DNA from 2 places in the Streptomyces sp. NPDC017943 genome. Region 2 is predicted to be linked to the other one. Evidence: riboswitches for the same ligand, from Rfam matches in the RefSeq annotation. Region 2 holds a riboswitch; the other holds the start of a gene.

Region 1 (7,458 bases), on a different contig from region 2:
AGCTTGCCCATCACCTCGCCGACGACACGGGCGCACTTGACGTACCCCCGCTCGGGGCGCAGGCCCATCTCGCTCATCTGGTACACGATGCGCCGGTGCACCGGCTTGAGACCGTCGCGGGCGTCCGGCAGGGCCCGGGAGTAGATGACCGAGTACGCGTACTCGAGGAAGGAGCCCTGCATCTCGTCGACGACGTCGATGTCGAGGATCCGCTCCTCGTACGAGTCGTCGGGCGGCGGGGTCTTCGTGCTGCGGCGGGCCATCGCTGCCGGCTCCTTGCTGCTGCGATCCAGATCTGACGCGGACCATTGTGGACCGCCGCACTGACAAGCGGGACCAGGCCCCGGGACAAGCGGCGCCCGCGCCCCCGGAACGAGGCCGGCACCGGGAACTTCACCAGGGCCTCGCGCGCTTGCATACAGTGGCAGGACCGGCACGAATCCGCGGTTGTGAAGACCGCTCCGCGATCGAAGGGACGTACATGCCCATGGGTCACACGGCCACAGCCCAGGCAGGCTCCGGAGGCCTGACAGCGACCGAGCACCGCCTGGCCAACGGCTTGCGCGTGGTGCTCTCCGAGGACCACCTGACCCCCGTCGCGGCGGTGTGCCTCTGGTACGACGTCGGCTCGCGCCACGAAGTCAAGGGGCGTACGGGCCTGGCTCACCTTTTCGAGCACTTGATGTTCCAGGGGTCCGCGCAGGTCAAGGGCAACGGCCACTTCGAGCTGGTCCAGGGCGCGGGCGGCTCGCTGAACGGCACCACGAGCTTCGAGCGGACCAACTACTTCGAGACCATGCCCGCCCACCAGCTGGAGCTCGCCCTCTGGCTGGAGGCCGACCGCATGGGCTCCCTGCTGGCCGCCCTCGACGAGGAGTCGATGGAGAACCAGCGCGACGTCGTCAAGAACGAGCGCCGCCAGCGCTACGACAACGTCCCCTACGGCACCGCCTTCGAGAAGCTCACCGCCCTCGCCTACCCGGAGGGCCACCCCTACCACCACACCCCGATCGGGTCGATGGCCGACCTGGACGCGGCGACCCTGGAGGACGCTCGCGCGTTCTTCCGCACCTACTACGCGCCGAACAACGCCGTGCTCTCCGTGGTCGGCGACATCGACCCCGAGCAGACGCTGGCCTGGGTCGAGAAGTACTTCGGCTCCATCCCCGGCCACGACGGCAAGCCCGCCCCGCGCGACGGCTCCCTGCCGGAGACCATCGGCGAGCAGCTGCGCGAGGTCGTCGAGGAGGAGGTCCCGGCGCGTGCCCTGATGGCCGCCTACCGACTGCCGCACGACGGCACACGCGCGTGCGACGCCGCCGACCTGGCCCTGACCGTCCTCGGCGGCGGCGAGTCCTCCCGGCTGTACAACCGCCTGGTGCGGCGCGACCGTACGGCCGTCGCGGCCGGGTTCGGCCTGCTGCGGCTGGCCGGGGCGCCCTCGCTGGGCTGGCTGGACGTCAAGACGTCCGGTGACGTGGAGGTGCCGGTGATCGAGGCCGCCATCGACGAGGAGCTCGCCCGGTTCGCCGAGGAGGGCCCCACGGCCGAGGAGATGGAGCGCGCCCAGGCCCAGTTGGAGCGCGAGTGGCTGGACCGCCTCGGCACGGTCGCGGGCCGCGCCGACGAACTGTGCCGGTACGCCGTGCTGTTCGGTGACCCCCAGCTCGCCCTGACCGCCGTCCAGCGCGTGCTGGAGGTCACGGCCGAGGAGGTCCAGGAGGTCACCAAGGCCCGCCTGCGCCCCGACAACCGCGCGGTGCTCGTCTACGAGCCCGTCGCCGACGAGACCGACGATGCCGGGGACACCGCACCCGCGGCCGGCGACGAGAACGAGGAGGCGGCCAAGTGACCGAGCTCGCCACGATGGACTTCCACCCCCGGCCGCAGGCGGGCGAGGCCAAGCCCTGGGCCTTCCCGGCCCCGGAGCGCGGCACTCTCGGCAACGGCCTGACGGTCCTGCGCTGCCACCGCCCCGGCCAGCAGGTCGTCGCCGTCGAGGTGCTGCTGCACGCGCCCCTGGACGCCGAGCCGGCCGGCCTGGACGGCGTCGCCACGATCATGGCGCGGGCCTTCTCGGAGGGCACCGACAAGCACTCCGCGGAGGAGTTCGCGGCCGAACTGGAGCGCGCGGGCGCCACCCTGGACGCGCACGCCGACCACCCCGGGGTCCGGATCAGCCTGGAGGTCCCGGCCTCCCGGCTCGAGAAGGGGCTCGGCCTGCTGGCCGACGCCCTGAGGGCGCCCGCGTTCGCGGACAGCGAGATCGAGCGGCTGGTCCGCAACCGCCTCGACGAGATCCCGCACGAGCTGGCCAATCCCTCGCGCCGGGCCGCCAAGGAGTTGTCCCGGCAGCTGTTCCCGGCGGACTCGCGCATGTCGCGGCCCCGGCAGGGTGGCGAGGAGACCGTCGCCGCGATCGACTCCGCGGCCGTACGCGGCTTCTACGAGAAGCACGTCCGGCCCGCCACGGCCACCGCCGTCGTCGTCGGCGACCTCACCGGCATCGACCTCGACGCCCTGCTCGGTGACACGCTGGGCGCCTGGACCGGCTCCCGTGCCGAGCCGCGTCCGGTGCCGCCGGTCACCGCGGACGACCGGGGCCGGGTCGTCATCGTCCACCGCCCGGGCGCCGTCCAGACGCAGCTGCTCATCGGCCGCACCGGCCCGGACCGGCACGACCGCGTCTGGCCCGCCCAGGTGCTCGGCACGTACTGCCTCGGCGGCACCCTGACGTCCCGTCTGGACCGCGTGCTGCGCGAGGAGAAGGGCTACACCTACGGGGTGCGGGCGTTCGCCCAGGTCCTGCGGTCCGCCCCGGACGGCACCGGTGCCTCGATGCTCGCCATCAGCGGTTCGGTGGACACGCCCAACACCGGTCCCGCCCTGCAGGACCTGTGGACCGTGCTGCGCACCCTGGCGGCCGAGGGGCTGACCGACGCCGAGCGGGACGTCGCCGTGCAGAACCTGGTCGGCGTCGCGCCGCTGAAGTACGAGACGGCGGCGGCCGTCGCCTCCACGCTGGCCGACCAGGTCGAGCAGCACCTGCCCGACGACTACCAGGCCGCGCTGTACCGGCAGCTCGCCGCGACCGGCACCGTGGAGGCCACCGCGGCGGTCGTCAGCGCCTTCCCCGTGGACCGCCTGGTGACCGTGCTCGTCGGTGACGCGACGCAGATCAAGGCGCCCGTCGAGGCCCTCGGCATCGGCGAAGTCTCGGTCGTCACCGCGGAGTAGGGCACACGCGCGCGGGAGCCCTGGTTGTCATCGAAGGCACCAGGGCTCCCTTATGCCCGAATTGGTACGGAGGAGGCCTGTCTGCCCTGTGGGATGCGCTACAAAAGGCGGGTTTCGTTTGGGAATTGAAAGCGGTGCCGCTTAGCGTCATCCGGGCTGTTCGTCAGGCAGTGCGCCGCACCCGCGGCACCGGACAGTCATCGCCGAGTCCCCGTACGGCGCGAGCCAGGGGAGCCGGGGACCCAACCGCAGTCCCTGGGGTGAATCGGACGCCCGCGCGAGCCGCGAGGGGGTCCGTAGGAGACCTTCCTGCTCCGAACCCGTCAGCTAACCCGGTAGGCGAGAAGGAAGGAAAGGACCAGCCACTTCATGGCGTTCACCCGCGCCACCGGGAAGCACCGTCGCCCCAGCCGCCTCCAGCGCGGCACGGCCCGTGCGGCGGGCGTCGCGGCTCTCGCCACGACCGGCGTCATCGGCACCGTGGCCGCTCCGGCCGCCTTCGCCGCCGAGCCGGCTCCCGAGCAGACCGGTCTCACCCCCGTCGTCACCATGGGCGACACCGTCGCCGAGCAGATCGACGCCCAGGCCGTCGCGCAGAAGCAGGCGGCCGAGGAGGCCGCCGCGAAGAAGAAGGCCGAGGAGGCCGCGCGCGAGCGGGCCGCCGAGGCGGCCAAGAAGGCCAAGGAAGCCGCCGAGAAGGCGCGCGAGGCCAAGGAGCGCGCCGCCCGCGAGGCCGAGCGCAAGCGCCTGAACACCTTCGTGTCCCCGATCTCCGGCTCGTACGTGTCGACCAGCTACCAGGCCAGCAGTGGCCTGTGGTCCTCCGGCAGCCACACCGGCGTCGACTTCCACGCCGCGACCGGCACCTCGGTCCACTCCGTCGGCGCCGGTACGGTCGTCGAGGCCGGCTGGGGCGGCGCGTACGGCAACCAGGTCGTGATCAAGATGAACGACGGCACGTACACCCAGTACGGCCACCTGTCGTCCATCGGCGTCTCGGTCGGCCAGCAGGTCACCCCCGGTCAGCAGATCGGCCTGTCCGGCGCGACCGGCAACGTCACCGGCCCGCACCTGCACTTCGAGGCCCGCACGAGCCCCGAGTACGGCTCCGACATGGACCCCGTCGCCTACCTCCGCTCGCACGGCGTCAACCTCTGACGTCACCCCGAGTTCCGTGAAAGCCCCGGCCCGCAGGCCGGGGCTTTTCGCGTCCCGGACGGCTCGTCGTCCAAAAACTTCTCCCTGATTTCCGTCCGCCGCCGGAAAGTGCGGCACATTGCCATAGAGTCACTCGCAATGAAGCCGTGGACTGCGCGTCGGCGTTTTCCCCGGGAATCAGACGGAGGTCGGTCATGCGCATTCCCGCGCACTCGGTGTGCACCGCCATCCGGGACGACATCGTCGCCGGCGTCCACGCGCGCGGGGCCCGGCTCACCGAGGAGCTGCTGGCCCGCCGCTACGGCGTCTCCCGCGTCCCCGTGCGGGAGGCCCTGCGCACCCTGGAGGCCGAGGGCTTCGTGGTGACCAGACGGCACGCGGGCGCCTGCGTCGCCGAACCCACCGAGCAGGAGGCCGCCGACCTGCTGCAGATGCGGCTGCTGCTGGAGCCGCTCGGCGCGGCCCGGGCCGCGCAGCGCCGCACCGAGGCCCATCTCAAGGTCCTGCGCGGCCTGGTCCGGCTGGGCCGGGAGCGGGCGCGCCAGGGCGGCGGCGACGACCTGCGCTCCCTGGACGGCTGGTTCCACGAGACGCTGGCCCAGGCCTGCGGGAGCCCCGCGCTGACCGCGGTGCTCACCCAGCTCCGGCACAAGATCGCCTGGATGTACACGGTCGAGGCGCCGCCCGGCCCGGTGGAGTCGTGGAACGAGCACGGCGCGATCGTGGACGCCGTGGCGCGCGGCGACGGCGAGCGCGCGCGGGCGGCCGCGGCCCTGCACGTCGAGCGCGCGACCGCCGCCCACCGCCTGCGGTCCGGCTCGGCCGGGGAGCGCGCCGGGCGCGTGAGGAACTCGCAACATCCCGTCAACACGGCGAGCCCGCGGATTTAACGCGGAAGCCGTATACAAAGAGCGGGGAATTTCCCGAGGGCCGGAATTCTGTATGTCCGCCGCCCTGTTCCTGAAAATGCGGCCTCCCGCGCATGCGGCCGTGCGTGTGCGTGCACGGAAATGCAGCCCCGAAATGCGAAGGGCCCATCCGGTCGACACCGAATGGGCCCCGCACGCGCCGGAGAGGCGCTCTCACATCAGACGGTCTCGGGCAGTTCCTCGAGACCCTCGGCAACCAGCTTGGCCAGCCGGTCCAGAGCGGCGTCCGCGCCCTCGGCGTCGGAGGCGAGGACGATCTCCTCGCCGCCCTGGGCGCCCAGGCCCAGGACGGCCAGCATCGAGGCCGCGTTGACGGGGTTGCCGTCAGCCTTGGCGATCGTCACCGGGACGCCTGTGGCCGTGGCGGCTCGGACGAAGATGGAGGCGGGGCGGGCGTGGAGGCCCTCGGCCCAGCCGACGTTGACGCGGCGCTCAGCCATGTGTTGCTGCCCTTCGGTGTTCCGGGTTGTCTAGACCAGTTTCCCACACGTGAAGCCCACCAGGAGCGGCCCTGTCGTGCCACCGCCCCGGGGCGGAGATCGGATCGCGGCCTCGACCCGACCGACGCCCTCCACAGACTGCCCCGCGCCGCTGTCGGACGCGAGCCGTACTCTGGGGCCCATGCAGACCTCGCCGGACCGGCACGAGTACCCCGCCCACTGGGAGGCCGACGTGGTGCTGCGCGACGGTGGCACCGCACGCATCCGGCCCATCACCGTCGATGACGCCGATCGCCTCGTCAGCTTCTACGAGCAGGTCTCCGACGAGTCGAAGTACTACCGCTTCTTCGCGCCGTACCCTCGCCTGTCCGCCAAGGACGTCCACCGCTTCACGCACCACGACTTCGTGGACCGGGTGGGACTCGCGGCCACGGTCGGCGGCGAGTTCATCGCCACCGTACGCTACGACCGCATCGGCGCCGACGGAACGCCCGCGTCCGCCCCCGCCGACGAGGCCGAGGTCGCCTTCCTCGTCCAGGACGCCCACCAGGGCCGCGGAGTCGCCTCCGCCCTGCTCGAGCACATCGCCGCGGTCGCCCGGGAGCGCGGCATCCGCCGCTTCGCCGCCGAGGTGCTGCCCGCGAACACCAAGATGATCAAGGTGTTCACGGACGCCGGGTACACCCAGAAGCGCAGCTTCGAGGACGGCGTGGTCCGTCTGGAGTTCGACCTCGAACCCACCGACCGCTCCCTGGCCGTGCAGTACGCGCGCGAGCATCGCGCGGAGGCCCGCTCGGTGCAGCGGCTGCTGGCGCCCGGCTCGGTCGCCGTCATCGGCGCGGGACGCACCCCCGGCGGCGTGGGGCGCAGCGTCCTCGGCAACATCCGCGACGCCGGCTACACCGGCCGCCTGTACGCCGTGAACAGGGCCCTGCCCGACGAGCAGAAGGAACTCGACGGGGTGCCCGCCCACCGGTCGGTGCGCGACATCGACGGCCCGGTCGACCTCGCGGTCGTCGCCGTGCCCGCCGAGCACGTGCCCGAGGTCGTTGCCGAGTGCGGCGAACACGGGGTGCAGGGACTGGTCGTGGTGTCCGCCGGCTACGCCGAGAGCGGGCTCGAAGGGCGCGAGCGCCAGCGTGCGCTCGTCCGGCAGGCCCGCACGTACGGCATGCGCATCATCGGGCCCAACGCCTTCGGCGTCATCAACACCTCGCCCCGGGTGCGGCTCAACGCCTCCCTAGCCCCCGAGGTGCCGCGCCCGGGCCGCATCGGGATGTTCGCCCAGTCCGGTGCCATCGGCGTGGCCCTGCTGTCCCGGCTGCACCGGCGCGGCGGCGGCGTCACGGGCGTGACCGGCGTGTCCACGTTCGTCTCCTCCGGCAACCGCGCGGACGTCTCCGGCAACGACGTCCTGCAGTACTGGTACGAGGACCCCGACACCGACGTGGTCCTGATGTACCTGGAGTCCATCGGCAACCCCCGCAAGTTCACCCGCCTCGCCCGCCGCACCGCCGCCGCCAAGCCCCTGGTCGTCGTCCAGGGCGCCCGGCACGGCGCCGCCCCCCAGGGGCACGCCGTGCGGGCGACGCGCCTGCCGCACGCGACCGTCTCGGCCCTGCTGCGGCAGGCCGGGGTGATACGCGTCGACACCATCACCGACCTGGTGGACGCGGGCCTGCTGCTGGCGCGCC
Region 2 (7,458 bases):
GCATCGTCTCGGGCATCCGGCCCGCGATCGCGCAGACGATCGTCCACCTGGGCATCGACCTCGGCACGGTGATCACCCGGGCGAGCCTGGCCGACGCGCTGGCCTACGCGCTCGGCCGGCAGGGCGTGGAGATCGCGCCGCTGCGCTCGGCCGACCCGGCGGACGCGGGCGCGCGGTGACGCTGCCCGCGGGGGACGGGTCCCCGCTGTCCGCGCCGGTGCCCGGGCACTCCTTCACCGTGCCGGTGCTCCGACTGGGCGACGTCCTGCTGGTCACGCTCCAGGGCGAGTTGCACGACGCCATGGCCGAGCAGTTGCAGCACGACGTCGCGGCCCGGATCGCCGGGTCCGGGGTGACCGGGGTCGTCATCGACATCTCCGGCGTGGAGATCGTCGACTCGTTCCTGGGCCGGGTCCTCGCCGAGATCGCCGCCGGCGCGAAACTGCTCGCGGCGCGCACGGTCCTGGCCGGGATGCGTCCGGCCGTGGCGATCACCCTCGTCGAACTCGGCCTCACACTGCCGGGGTTGAGAACGGCCCTGGACGTCGAGCGCGCCATGGAGCTGCTCGCCGCCGACCCGCGCGACGGAGGGGGGAGTCCCTGATGCAGGCTTCCCACCATGCCGCCCCGGCCACCCTGCCGATCGGCTCGGACGCCGATCTGGCCTGGGTGCGGCAGCAGGTCCGGCAGGCGGCCGCCGAGCTGGGCTTCGGTCTGGTGCAGCAGACCAAACTGGTCACCGCGGCCAGTGAACTGGCCCGCAACACCCTCGTCCACGGCGGTGGCGGCCACCTGGAGATCACCCCGCTGACCACCGGGCCGGCGCAGGGGTTGCGGCTGGCCTTCGTCGACACCGGGCCGGGCATCCGCGACCTGGACCTGGCCATGACCGACGGCTACACCAGCGGCGGCGGGCTGGGCCTGGGCATGAGCGGGGCCAAGCGGCTCGTGCACGAGTTCCGGGTGGACAGCCGGCCGGGTGAGGGCACCACCGTCACCGTCACGGCCTGGGCCACGGCCGTACCGCCCTCCCGGCCGGAGCCCTGATGAGCAGGGTCTGGGACGTGCCCGTGGACGACTCGACCCGGGTGCGGGACGTCCGGGTCGCCGCCGAGGAGGCCAGCGCCTGCGCCGGACTGCCCGCGCACCGCACGGCGTCCGCCGCCCTGGTGGCCACGGAACTGGCGACCAACCTGCTGCGGCACGCCGAGGGCGGCCACGTGCTCATCGGCCTCGTCGAGCGGACGGACGGCGGCCGTCCGCGCACCTGTGTGCAGCTCCTCTCGCTGGACCACGGGCCCGGCATCCCGGACGTGGCCGCCGCGATGCGCGACGGCTACTCCACGACCGTCGCGGCCTCCCTGGGCGCGGGGCTGGGCACGTGCCGCCGGGTCGCGAACGACTTCGACCTGCACAGCGCCGTCGGCCGGGGCACCGTCGTGCTGGCCCGGATCGACCACGGGATCGCCGTGCGGCACCCGGGGACGTCCGCGCCGCCCCCGCACGCCGGCGGTGTCAACGTCCCCCTGGGCCGGGCGGCCCACTCCGGCGACGCCTGGGCCCGTGTCCGCGCCGGGGACCGGCTGACCCTGCTGCTCGCCGACGGGCTCGGCCACGGGGAGAAGGCCGCCGAGGCCTCCACCGCGGCGGTGACCGCGCTGCGCGACCTGGCCGAGCTGCCGCCGCCGGAGATCCTGCGGCGTCTGGGCCCGGCTCTGCGCCCCACCCGCGGGGCTGCCGTCGCCGTGGCGCAGGCCGATCCGTCCGCGGGGCGGCTGGACTTCGCCGGGATCGGCAACGTCGGCGCCCGGCTGCGCACCGGCGGGGAGTGGCGGCCGCTGCTGTCCCGGCCCGGCATCGTGGGCGCCCAGGCCCCGGCCGACGTCCCCGTGCAGAGCGGGCCGTGGCACGAGGACAGCCTGCTGGTGCTGCACAGTGACGGTCTGCCCAGCCGCTGGAGCCCGCCCGAGGACGTGCTGCTGACCTGCGACCCGGCGGTGGTCGCCGCGGTGGTGCTGCGCGACTCGGGCAGCGCGGCCCGGCCGGTGAGCGACGACACGTGCGTGGCGGTGCTGAAGGGGGGCTCGCCCGGGGCGTGAGGGCCGGGGTGGCGGCGGGGGACCGGCCGTTCCGTCGCACCGGACTTCTCACGGGCCCGGTGGCTCGCCGGCCCGGGGAGGCGTGTGGTGCTGGGCGGCCAGGAAGGCGCGCAATCCCCTTCTCAGTGCGTCCCGTTCGGCCGGCCGCATCGCGGCCACGGCGACGGTGAGGGCATGGGTGCGGCGAGCGGCGACGTCGCTCAGGACGTTGTGGCCGTGCGTGGTGAGCCGGAGCTGGACCTCACGGCGGGTGTCCGGGTGCGGGGCCCGTTCCAGCAGGCCGGCCGCCGCGAGCCGGTCGCAGAGGCGGCTGGCGGTGGGCAGACCGATGTCCAGCCGCTCCGCCAGGGCGGTGAGGTTGAGTCCGGGTGCGGTCTGCACCGCGCGCAGCGCCCGCAACTGATGCGGGGACAGCCGCAGGGACGCCTCCTGGGCCGCGACCGTCCACAGGGCCGCCAGGCTGTCCACCGCATCGGCGATCTGCGAGGCGACGGCTTCCGGGCCCTCACCCGGCCCCCTGGCCCGGTGGTCACCGGGCCCGCCGAATCCGGTCACAAAACGGTCACTTTCCATAAGCTCCGGGTGCTGTGGAGGTCGCCCTCTTGCAAAGGCTGTACCCGAAGAGCCGAGCGGCAAGCAGACCGTTGCACGGCCGTCCCCGGCCGGACGGCGGTTCAGCCGGCGCCGAGTTCCGCCGGTGCGGCCGGCGGCGGGGGGTGCCGTCCACGTCCGGCCGGGTGACCGCGTAAGACTTGGCCACGTCCCACTCTGCCCGTCCAGCCCCGTCCCGCCCCACCCGTGCCCGTCCCGCCCGTCCCGTCCAGTCCCGCCCTTCCGACCAGCCGCGGAGCGTCGATGCCTCACCCGTACGTCCTGCTGTCCGCCGCCGTCTCCCTCGACGGCTACCTGGACGACACCGGACCCGAACGCCTGCTCCTGTCGAGCCCGGCCGACTTCGACCGGGTCGACGAGGTGCGCGCGTCCGTCGACGCGATTCTGGTCGGCGCGGGCACGATCCGGGCCGACAACCCCCGCCTCCTGGTCAACTCCCCGCAGCGCCGCGCCGCCCGTGCCGCCGCGGGCCGGCCCGAGTACCCCCTCAAGGTCACCGTCAGCGGCACCGGCGACCTCGACCCGGACGCCAACTTCTGGCACACCGGCGGCGAGAAGGTCCTCTACACCACCGACGAGGGCGCGCGGCGCGCCCGCGCCCTCGGCCTCGCCACCGACGTCGTCCCCCTGGGCGCGAGCCTCGACTGGCGCCGGCTCCTCACCCACCTGCACGACGTGCGGGGCGTGCGGCGGCTGATGGTCGAGGGCGGCGGCCTGATCCACACCCAGCTGCTCACCCAGGAGCTCGCCGACGAGATCCAGCTGGTCCTCGCCCCGCTCTTCGTGGGCGACCCCGCCGCGCCCCGCCTCTTCGGACCCGGCGGCTACCCGCCCGGTCGGCTGCGGCTGCTCGACACCCGCCGGATCGAGGACGTCGTCCTGATGCGCTACGAACCGACCGCCCCCGGCACCGGGCCGCTCCCGGTCGCCGCCGACCACCACTGGCTGGCCGCCGCCTGCGAGCTGGCGGAGCTCTGCCCGCCCTCCGGGACCGCGTTCAGCGTCGGGGCGGTGGTGGTCGCGGCCGACGGCACCGAACTGGCCCGCGGCCACTCACGCGAGGGCGGCGACCCGGTCGTGCACGCCGAGGAGGCGGCCCTGGCCAAGCTCGACCCGGCCGACCCCAGGCTGGCCGGGGCGACCGTCTACAGCAGCCTCGAACCCTGCGCCCGCCGCGCCTCGCGCCCGGCACCCTGCGCCCGGCTGATCCTCGACGCGGGCGTGCGGCGGGTCGTCACGGCCTGGCGCGAGCCGGACACCTTCGTGGCCGGGGCCGACGGCAGCGGAGTCCTGGCCGCCGGGGGAGCGCAGGTCGTCGTCCTGCCCGAGCACGAGGAGCGGGCCAAGGCGCCGAACCGGCATCTGGTGACCTGAGCGCGGCGCCGATACGGGGTGTGCGCGAGACGTCCCGCGGATGGCGTACACTGGTGAACACAACGACGCGGGGTGGAGCAGCTCGGTAGCTCGCTGGGCTCATAACCCAGAGGTCGCAGGTTCAAATCCTGTCCCCGCTACTGAAGGCCGAGGGCCGGAATCCGAAAGGGTTCCGGCCCTCGGTGCGTTGTCCCTCCGGCCATATGGGCCTTCTCTCTCCAGCCTTCCGGGCCGTTTCCCTCCAGCCGTCGACCGGCCGTCACACACGGTGAGTGAACCGCCTCGCAGCGCATAACAACTGACACACCGTCAAGTCCCTTGCGGAGCCCGGGAGGCGGTCAACTCGCCCGATTCACCCCGGTCATGGCAGGTTGGTCCGCGCGAAAAAGGTTAATGATCAAGCGGAAGCGCTGGAATACGCACCGCGCCATCCATTAACGTTCGATAACGCAGCGCGGTCGTCCCAGCCGTCACAGAAGGCGGCTCCGTGCGCACGCGCCGAATCCCGCGAGGGAACCGGGGAACCACCACTTGGGGTGAATCGGGCGGATGCCGCCGTGGCAGCACGGCAGGTATACGCGCGTAGGAGACCTTCCTGCTCCGAACCCGTCAGCTAACCCGGTAGGCGAGAAGGAAGGAAAGGAGCACGCCCACGTGGCGTCCAACCGGCCTGCCCCCGCTGCCCCGTTCGCGGCGGACCAGCGCGACCCCGAGACCTTCGGCTTCGGCCGTCAGCGCACCGACGAGGGCCCGTTCCAGGAGTGGAACCCCACCGCGGAGTCCATCCGCCCCGTCCGTGGCCGGCACCGCGTCTCCAAGCAGCGCGGCGGAGGACTCGCCCGCAGCTCCACCGTCCTCGGTGTCGGCGTCATAGCCGCCGTCGGCGCGGGCGGCATGGCCAGCGCCCAGACCGGCAAGCCGCCGGTGTCGATCTCCGTCCCGGACCTTCCCTCGGTGGGTTCCCTCCTCTCGGACGACGACACCCCCGAAGGTTCCGCCACCCCGCTCAGCAGCCTGGGCACCACGACCGCCGAGGCCGAGCCGGGCACCGACGGCGCCGGTGAGGCCCTGCGCGCCCGGATCATGGCCCAGGTCGAGCACCAGCAGGACCAGATCGACACCAAGGCCGCCCAGGACGCCGCGGCCGCCGCCGAGAAGGCGGCCCAGGAAGCCGTCGCCAAGGCCGAGAAGGAGGCCAAGGCCAAGGCCGCCGAGGCGAAGAAGAAGGCGGAGGAGGCGGCCGAGAAGAAGGCCGAGGCCGAGCGGCTCGCCGCCCTCGCGAAGCAGTACACGCTGCCGACCTCCTCGTACACCCTCACCTCCACCTTCGGCCAGGCCGGCGCCTACTGGTCCTCCGGCTACCACACCGGCCTCGACTTCGCCGCCCCCACGGGCACGCCGATCAAGGCGGTCCACAGCGGCACCATCACCGAGGCGGGCTGGAACGGCTCCTACGGCTACAAGACCGTCCTCACCCTCGATGACGGCACCGAGATCTGGTACGCGCACCAGTCGTCGATCGGCGTCAGCGTCGGCCAGAAGGTCGGCACGGGCGACGTCATCGGCCGCGTCGGCGCCACCGGCAACGTCACCGGCGCCCACCTCCACCTCGAAGTCCACTCCGGCGGCTCCGCGAGCGGCATCGACCCCATGGCGTGGCTGCGGGGCAAGGGACTCACCCCGTAGACGCACCGCGCCCGTCGAAGCACCGGCAGCCCTGACGACGACCCCCCGGCGTCAGGGCTGCCGGTTTTCGGTTTTCGGTGACCGGGGTGTTTGCCCGGGTTCGTTTGCCCGGGTTTTGCGCGGCTCCCGGAATGTGTCGTTCCGCACGGTCGTTGACGCCGGGTATGACTGCTACGACGACTCTGCGCAAGCTCGGCTCCTCCGACCTCGAGGTCTTCCCGCTCGCCCTCGGCGGCAACGTCTTCGGCTGGACCGCCGACGAGGACCGGTCCTTCGCCGTCCTCGACGCCTACACCGCGGCCGGCGGCAACTTCGTCGACACCGCCGACGTCTACTCGGCGTGGGTCGACGGCAACCGGGGCGGTGAGTCCGAGACCATCCTCGGCCGGTGGCTCCGGGCGCGCGGGAACCGCTCCGAGGTCGTCGTCGCCACCAAGGTGAGCCAGCACCCCGACTTCCAGGGGCTGTCCGCCGCCACCATCAAGGCCGCCGCCGACGCCTCCCTGCGCCGGCTGGGCACCGACCACATCGACCTGTACTACACCCACTACGACCGGCCCGAGGTGCCCGTCGAGGAGATCATCGGCGCCCTCGACGCGCTCGTGAAGGCCGGCAAGGTGCGGCACATCGCCGCCTCCAACATCTCCGCGGAGCGGCTGCGGGAGTCCCTGGAGTTCTCCGACCGCGAGGGACTGGCCCGCTACGTCGCCCTCCAGCCCCACTACAACCTGGTCTCCCGCGACACCTACGAGGGCGGGCTCCAGGACCTCGCCGAGCGCAGCGGCCTCGCGGCCGTGCCGTACTACGCCCTCGCGTCGGGCTTCCTCACGGGCAAGTACCGGCCCGGCACGAACGTCGAGAGCGCGCGGGCCGGGGGCGCGGCCAGGCACCTGGAGACGGAGCGCGGGCGCCGGGTGCTCGACGCGCTCGACGAGATCGCCGCGGCGCACGAGGTGCCGGTGGCGACGGTCGCCCTGGCGTGGCTCGCCGCCCGGCCGACCGTCGTCGCGCCGATCGCCTCCGCGCGGACGGTGGAGCAGCTGCCGGCGCTGGTGGGGGTGGCGCGGCTGACCCTGACGGAGGCGGAGACCGCCCGGCTCGACGAGGCCTCCGCCTGACGGAGCGAGGGGGAGCGGCGGCTCAGCGGCGGCTGAGTGCGGCTGAGTGGTGGCTGAGTGGTGGCTGAGTGGTGGCTGAGCGGCGGTTTGGAGCGGCTCAGGAGCGGCTCCGTGGCGGCTCAGGAGCGGTAGGGGTTGTACGCCGGGTGGGGAGCCGGCCGGTGGGGCCGGCCGTACGCGCCGTGCGCGCTGTTTGCGCCGTATGCGCCGTACACCCCGTGCACCGGCCAGGGCGGCGCCATTGCCGGGGGTGGCGGGGAGGTCACCCGGGCCGCGTGGACCAGGGCCGGGCGGGCCGCCTCCCGGCGCCGCCACAGCTCGCCGAGCAGTTCCTGCTCGCGGACGGTGAACCCGGCGCCGGCCCGGCCGCGGCGGGCCCGGTGCCGGAGGAACGCGAGGGACGTCGCGTACGCCTCGTACCGGGCCACCTCGCGCGCCGCGCCCCTGCCCGCGTGGCGCCGGGCGTGGGCGCGGGCGATCCGCCGGGCCCGCATCGAGCCCAGCGCGTACGGCTCCGCCGGGTCCAGCCAGCCGGCCACCGCGTACGCGGGCAACTCCTCGCGCACGGT

What was found. Region 2 has a riboswitch for cyclic di-AMP ahead of ACH4C6_RS16970 (M23 family metallopeptidase). Riboswitches for the same ligand answer to the same signal wherever they lie in the genome.
Region 1: another riboswitch for cyclic di-AMP. It lies ahead of ACH4C6_RS19620 (M23 family metallopeptidase); the one in region 2 lies ahead of ACH4C6_RS16970 (M23 family metallopeptidase).

What each region holds. Positions count from the first base shown of each region.
Region 1 is NZ_JBIRHH010000005.1:598,572-606,029, reverse strand. Features, by position in the region: gene ACH4C6_RS19635 (DNA topoisomerase (ATP-hydrolyzing) subunit A) at 1-263, opposite strand, end outside; gene ACH4C6_RS19630 (M16 family metallopeptidase) at 482-1,852, shown strand; gene ACH4C6_RS19625 (M16 family metallopeptidase) at 1,849-3,237, shown strand; cyclic di-AMP (ydaO/yuaA leader) riboswitch at 3,429-3,593, shown strand; gene ACH4C6_RS19620 (M23 family metallopeptidase) at 3,607-4,395, shown strand; gene ACH4C6_RS19615 (GntR family transcriptional regulator) at 4,590-5,285, shown strand; gene ACH4C6_RS19610 (HPr family phosphocarrier protein) at 5,483-5,764, opposite strand; gene ACH4C6_RS19605 (GNAT family N-acetyltransferase) at 5,946-7,458, shown strand, end outside.
Region 2 is NZ_JBIRHH010000004.1:726,607-734,064, forward strand. Features, by position in the region: gene ACH4C6_RS16935 (STAS domain-containing protein) at 1-179, shown strand, start outside; gene ACH4C6_RS16940 (STAS domain-containing protein) at 182-604, shown strand; gene ACH4C6_RS16945 (anti-sigma regulatory factor) at 604-1,047, shown strand; gene ACH4C6_RS16950 (SpoIIE family protein phosphatase) at 1,047-2,099, shown strand; gene ACH4C6_RS16955 (MarR family winged helix-turn-helix transcriptional regulator) at 2,148-2,654, opposite strand; gene ACH4C6_RS16960 (dihydrofolate reductase family protein) at 2,955-4,085, shown strand; tRNA gene ACH4C6_RS16965 (tRNA-Met) at 4,152-4,225, shown strand; cyclic di-AMP (ydaO/yuaA leader) riboswitch at 4,572-4,728, shown strand; gene ACH4C6_RS16970 (M23 family metallopeptidase) at 4,740-5,771, shown strand; gene ACH4C6_RS16975 (aldo/keto reductase) at 5,936-6,889, shown strand; gene ACH4C6_RS16980 (PrsW family intramembrane metalloprotease) at 7,009-7,458, opposite strand, start outside.